2 regions of the Pseudodesulfovibrio portus genome follow, and region 1 is predicted to be linked to the other one. Evidence: predicted binding sites of a transcription regulator. Region 1 holds the regulator's gene; the other holds the start of a gene.
What was found. The regulator sigma-54, encoded in region 1, starts transcription at its own class of promoters, with help from an activator protein. The targets are predictions, from matches to a motif close to CTGGCACGGNNNNTGCTT.
Positions count from the first base shown of each region.

Region 2: OO730_RS15460 (YeiH family protein) is a predicted target of sigma-54. The motif match lies at 1,193-1,210, and genes of this name have one in related genera.

Region 1 covers NZ_AP026708.1:303,695-307,114, forward strand. Annotated here, with positions in the region: gene OO730_RS01535 (PTS sugar transporter subunit IIA) at 1-320, opposite strand, end outside; gene hpf (ribosome hibernation-promoting factor, HPF/YfiA family) at 323-862, opposite strand; gene rpoN (RNA polymerase factor sigma-54) at 899-2,308, opposite strand; gene lptB (LPS export ABC transporter ATP-binding protein) at 2,549-3,277, opposite strand; gene OO730_RS01555 (LptA/OstA family protein) at 3,278-3,420, opposite strand, start outside.
Region 2 covers NZ_AP026708.1:3,224,330-3,227,749, reverse strand. Annotated here, with positions in the region: gene OO730_RS15465 (c-type heme family protein) at 1-967, opposite strand, end outside; gene OO730_RS15460 (YeiH family protein) at 1,260-2,900, shown strand; gene OO730_RS15455 (hypothetical protein) at 2,913-3,080, shown strand; gene OO730_RS15450 (universal stress protein) at 3,161-3,420, shown strand, end outside.

The sequences.
Region 1 (3,420 bases):
TCCGGAGCCAGCACCAGAAAGAAGATGGAACAGGGATTGTGGTCCAGGGCATCATAGTCAACGCCCTTGAGGCTTCGGCCCACGACAACGACGACCTGTTCCAGGTCCTCGAGTTTGCCGTGGGGAATGGCGATGGAGTCGCCGATCCCGGTGGTGCCGAGCTTCTCACGGTCGAGAAGGACACGGACCGCCTGGTCCGTGTCCATCTCGGGATATTTAACGCCCACGGGGGCGATGAGTTCTTTCAATACGTCCGACTTGGTGCCGGACGCCAATTCGGGAAGGACAAGTTCCTTCGCCAGGTAGTCGCCGAGTTTCATAATCAGTATCCGGGATCGATGAGGCCGTAATCGCCGTTCTTACGTTTGTAGATCACATTCACACCCTCGGTCTCCGCATTGCGGAAGACAAGGAACTCGTTTTCGAGCGCATCAAGTTGCATGGCGGCTTCGTCTATGGACATGGGCTTGGGCACATATTCGTCCGTGCCCACTATCTTGGGGGCTTCCCCGGGAGTCTTGTCCTCGTAGGTGAGGACGTTCATCATCACCTTGTTGCCCCGCGCCTTCTTGACCCGGCTCTTCTGCTTTTCACGCATTTTCCTGAGTTGGGCTTCGAGCTTGTCCAGCACCATGTCGATGGTGGAGTACATGTCCTCGGAGTCCTCGTACGCAGATATATGTATGCCTTCGGAATTGAGAATCACGTCGGCCTTGTGACGATATTTGTCGACCAGCAGATTGACCTGAAGATCGGATTCCGCATCGGAAACGTATTTTGCCACTTTTTCAAATCGCTTGTTCGCGTAGCCCTTGAGATGATCGGACGGCTCGAAGTTCTTGAAAGTGAAGCTGATGTTCATACGCTGCCTCCTTGGTAGAAGTCCGGCAAACAGTGGTTAGAAATACTGCTTGCGTTTGGAAGACGAAGGGATGCCCATGGCCGAGCGATACTTGGCGACCGTGCGCCGGGCGATGTTCACCTCGAGCTTGTCCTTGAGGATTTCACCGATCCGTTCATCACTCAGCGGCTTCTTCGTATCTTCACCTGCTATCATCTGCTTGATGAGCGCCTTGACGCTCTCCGAACCCACCTGGGAACCGTCATCAAGATCCAAGGCCGAATTGAAGAAGAACTTCAGTTCGTAGATCCCGTGCGGCGTCGAGACGTACTTGTTGGTAGTGATACGACTGACGGTGGATTCATGCATCTCGATATCCTCGGCCACCTCCTTGAGAATCAATGGTTTGAGCTTTGTCACGCCATCGATGAAGAATTCCCGCTGAAAGCGGACAATGCTCTCAACTACTTTATACAGCGTCCTCTGCCTCTGGTACAGGCTTTTCATGAGCCATGCAGCAGAACGCATCTTTTCCTGGAAATATTCCTTTTCCTTGTCGGCGGCCCCTTTCATGGAATCCATGTAAAAGGTGTTCATCTGCAACCGGGGCAGGCCATCCTCATTCAGGATGATGACGAAATCCTCTCCGTATCGGTAAACATACACGTCCGGGCTGACGTAATGAGGCTCGTTGCTGGAAAAATTGGTGCCCGGCATGGGGTCCAGCGTCTGCAGGAGGTCAAGGTACTCCTTGAGCTCGTCCATGGACAACTTGAACTTGCGGGCCAGGGGCTTGTAGCGGTTCTTCTCCAGGTCCTCCAGATGGTCCTTGACCAGGGAGACCAGGATCGGATCATCGAGGCCGAGAACTTCCATCTGGACGAGAAGACACTCCTGTGGAGTACGGGCGCCGACCCCGACCGGGTCCAGGCGCTGGATACGCATCAGCAAGTCCTCGACTTCCTCTGCGGAAGCCTGGACCATCAGCCGTATCTCGTCCACCGACGCCTGAAGATAGCCGTTGGTGTCGAGATTGCCCAGGATGATCTCGCTGATGGCGATCTCCTGGTCGGTAAAATTGGATAGCCGCATCTGCCAATTCAGGTGGCCTTCAAGGGAGGGCTTGGACGCCAGGCGGGCTTCGAAGGAGAGGCCGTCCTCCGGGACTTCGGCATCACGGGCCGTGGCCTGCTTGGACGTGCTGGAAAATTCGCCCAGATAGTTCTCCCAGTCCGCATTGCGCACCAGTTCTTCTTCAGCCTGGGATTCGGTCAGCTTCTCCGAGGAATCGTGCACTTCGGCTTCGGTTTCCAACTCATCGAGAAACGGGTTCTCCATGAGTTCCTGCTGCACGGTTTCAAGCAGCTCCAAACGAGACAACTGCAGCAGCTTGATAGCCTGCTGCAACTGCGGCGTCATGACCAGTTGCTGGGAAAGTTTGAGTTGTTGCCTGAGTTCCAAACCCATATTTACATCTCTGAACCTGCTATAATCGAATTACGTCTGGAAATATTCCATGCGATTTTTTTTCATTCAATACATCATTTCTACACATTCAGTATGGCACATTCGAGAAAGGGAAGCAACAAGATTGTTATAACACTCTGTTACTATTGGCAATAAAATGGACATTAATCACTATGAAAAAAGTGTACCAACCTTTGGGTAAGGTGTAAATCGGGAATCGGCAAAAATGTAGGATGCGGGCTACAGGCTGAAGTCTTCGCCCAGGTAGATTTGGCGGGCCTGACTATTCTGGACGATCTCGTCCGGCGCTCCTTCAAGGATGACAGTGCCCTCGTAGACGAGATAGGCGCGATCGCAGATATTCAAAGTTTCCCGAACGTTATGATCGGATATGAGAATACCTATGCCCATGGACTTGAGCACGGAGATGATTTCCTGGATGTCGATGACCGCGATCGGGTCGATGCCCGCAAAGGGCTCGTCAAGGAGGATGAACTGCGGGTCCATGATCAGGGCCCGGGCAATTTCGAGCCTGCGCCGCTCGCCGCCGGACAGGAACATGGCCGCCTGGTCCGCAAGCTTGGTGATGGTGAACATCTCCATCAGTTCGTCCGCCCTGGCCATCTGCTCACGAGGCGTCATGGTCGTCTGCTCCAGTATGATCTGGAGATTCTGGCGCACGGTCAGCTTTTTGAAGATGGAACTTTCCTGAGGCAGGTAGCTGACTCCCATGCGGGCCCGCTCGTGCAGGGGCTTGTCGGTCATGGGCTCGCCGTTCAGGGAGACAAGCCCGGTATTGGGCGTGACGATGCCCACCAGCATGTAAAACGTGGTGGTCTTGCCCGCACCGTTGGGGCCAAGCAGGCCGACAACTTCCTTGGGATTCAATTCAAGGTTGATGCCGTGCACGACCTCTTTCTGGCCGTATCGCTTGGAGAGGTTCGCCGCCCTCAGTCCGGCTGTCGTCATCTACTGCACCTTCAAGTTTTCAGGCGTCATGAAGATGGCCTTGACGCGATCCTTGCCGCCTTCGACCTCGGACCGGTTTTCCCTGATATGGAAATTGATGACTTCGCCGGTCAGGCTGTTGGGACCGTCCTGAAGAAGCGGCT
Region 2 (3,420 bases), 480 kb from region 1:
AACGGCGCTCGTCGGCTTCCTGCTGCAACTCGCTGGTCCGGACCACGACCATCTCCTCCAGATTCTCGGAGTGCTGCCGGAGCTGCGAGTGAACGGAATGAAGATGGTCGCCAAGCTCCTCCAGCCCCTGCACGACTTCTTCGATCTCGTCTTCCTGGTTCAGCTTCTCCAAAACCCGCAATTCCGGCTCTTCGTCGAACAGGTTGCGGAACTTCGCGGTCAGCCGCCGCAGGTTGGTCATGATCAGCCGGTTGAAAAAGGCCTGTACCAGAGCGAAGAAGATGAGCATCCCGGCGCCGTACAGAGCGGCGTAACCCATCGTCGCCTCGCGGATGCGGGCCACGGCCTGCTCCACCGGGATACCGACGACAACCAGACCGTCCAGGGCGTCGCGCTCATGGCCGAATCCGTGGTCCACGCCGTACCGCTCGATGAGCACCGGCGGGGAATCGACCGGATCGCCGTGACAGGTAAGGCAGGACTGTTTGAAGATGACCGGGCGCGCCTTGACGAAATAATCCGATCCCTTCACCTGCCGGTATCCCTCCCAGTACATCATGCCGGGATTGGCCCTGAACAGGGCGAGCAGATCCTTTTCCTCGGGATTGATCTCGTAGAGCGGGTTGCGGGCGTTCTCGGCCACGCGGCGATAGTGGTATTCCGACTGAGGCAAATCCAGCCGGTCCATAATGGCGCGGGACATATATGATGAAGACATGGCCTCGATGATGAATTCGTCATCCGGCAGGGAAGCAAACATCTTCGGGCGCAGGACCTCGCGCACATAGCTCTGCACGCTCGACACCTGGGCGAACATGAGGTCCGCCTTTTCGCGCACCTGGGTGTCCAACAGGGACGAGAGATGGAAATAGAGGCTGGAGGCGAAGAAGACGCCCAACAGCAAAACGATGGTGCCAAGGCCCACAAGGAACTTGGCCTGGAGTTTTTTCGGTCCGAGATTCGCCATGTATCGCTCCGGGGACAGGGTCCCCTTTTAAGTCTTTCAGTGCCGCCCCGAGCTGCGGAAAGAAGGCCGACACTACCTCATTTTTGCCTTCGCGTACAACCCGTCCCCACTTGGAGGCCAAGGTGCAAACCCAAGGTTAGCAACTGCAAACTCAAGTTTGCAACACCTAAAGAGCGCTTTGCTGTTTAATACAATAAATACAGACTGTTGCCATAATCAACCCATTTGGCACGAGCCTTGCCTTAGCAGAAACACCTGTTCACTTAAATTAACCCACAAGGAGAGGTTAGGTATGGCAAATGTTTCCGTCGGTCGCCCCGACAATACACCCACCTGGATCATCAGTGGCATACTGCTGATCTTGGGTGCCCTCGTAGCATCGGGAGTGCTCACCGGTCTGTTGACCACATTCAAGGTTCACAAAGCCATCGAGCTCATGGAAACCATGTGCTTCGTCGGCGGCGGTCTCGGCGTTGTCACCGCACTGATTCGCCAGTCCCGAATGAACAAGCCCATGGGCAAACTGGACGTCTTCGTCCTTGAAACCATTCCGGGCATCCTGTTCATTCTGGCCCTGGCCATGGGCATCCGCTGGTTTGCGGAGCCGATGGTCAAGATCGCGAGCGACTCCCTGGCACCCGTTCTCGGTTTCGCAATCTACAAGGTTCTTAATCTTAACTACGTCGTCCTCGGCATCATCGTCGGCATCATCATCACCAACAGCTGGGGCATCCCCAAATTCGCCGCTTCCGGCGTCAAGACCGCCCGCTTCGTCCTCAAGATGGGCGTCATCCTGCTCGGTGCCCGGTACTCCTTCGCCGAACTGGCAAAGCTGGGCATGGTCTCCGTCTGGATGATCGGTTTCTTCGTCCTGGGTACCGTTTTCTTCGTCCTGTTCCTGGGCAAGATCTTCAAGCAGCCCAAGACCATGACCGGCGTCCTGTCCGCAGGCATGGGCGTGTGCGGCGTGTCCGCAACCGTCGCATGCGCCCCGGTCGTCAAGGCCAAGTGCTCCGAGATGGCCTACACCATCGGCACCATCCTGGGCTTCGGTATTCTCTGCATGTTCGCCTTCCCGACCATCGGCAAGCTTGCGGGCATGAACGCCACCCAATTCGGCGCATGGGCCGGCACCGGCATCCTGAACTCCGCTCAGGTCGCTGCCGCCTGCCTTGCCTTCAACGCCGTGGACATCAAGACCCTGAAGGTCGGCGAGATCTTCAACATCACCCGTGTCCTGTTCCTGCCCATCATCGTCCTGGTGCTCGCCACCTGGTTCGGCAAGGCATCCGGTCAGAAGCTGTCCTTCAAGGAAGTTGTCATCGACAAGTTCCCCATCTTCATCCTGGGCTTCCTGCTGCTCTTCTTCATGTCCTCCATGGGCGTTTTCTCCCCTCCGGGCCACTACAAGGGTAAGTACCTCGATTTCAGCTACAACCAGCGCACCGAGGTCACCCCTGAGGAACTGACCATCCTGCAACAGGCTCAAACCGCAGGAATTCCCGGCCTCAACGCCGATGAACAGGCTGCCTTCGACAACCTCGTCAAGCAGCATCAGATCGCCGGCAACTTTGAAGACCGCGAGAACAAGTCCGCATTCGATGCAACCGCGCGTCAGCGCATGTCCGGCCTGGAATCCATGCTCGCCCGCGCCAAGGGCGGAGAGCTGTCCATTTCCAAGGACGTGACGTCCGCCATCAAGCACGCGGTCAAGCAGGTGCACAAGAAGTCCAAGACCGTCGTCACCCTGACCGACTGCATGATCTGGTTCTTCGCATACGGCCTCATCGGTCTCGGAATGCAGATCACCCGCAAGTCCCTCGCCCAGGCCGGCGGCTGGCCTCTCGTCATGGGCGGCATCTCCGGTGTGGCCAAGGCCACCCTGTCCTTCATCGTCGTCATGTACTTCGTCAAAGACGTCGTCCTTCACTAAAGGAGAAAGAAAATGGCACAGCCTGATGTCAATTGCGAAATAGATAAGTCCGATCAGGAACAGAACGAGGAACGCGCACTGTCCGTCTTCGCATCCGAAAAGAACGAAGACCTCACCGCTCTGGGTCTGGTCCTCGTGGTAACCTTCCTGGTCCTGCTGTTCACCAAGTGGATTGCGTAACCACATAAACTCCTCTCGCCGCAACCGGAGGAGGCACCGTGCCTCCTCCGGTTGCGGCACCCATTAAAAAGAATTTCGTCATGAAGCATATCCTTCTCGCCACACACGGCACCCCCGGAGCCCGCAAGGCTGAGCGACTCGCCCGGCAATGGGCCGACGCCTACGGCGCAAAAGTCACCGTCCTGTCCATCATCAACGAGGCCTGGGGCGACATGACCTGCGACGACTGGCTCAACACGTCCACCACGCGCAACAACTTCGGCTCTTACGTAGCCGGAGAGATCGCCAAGGAGATCGATGCCGTGTGGAACCGCGTCCGGACCGATTTCGAAGGCGTCGA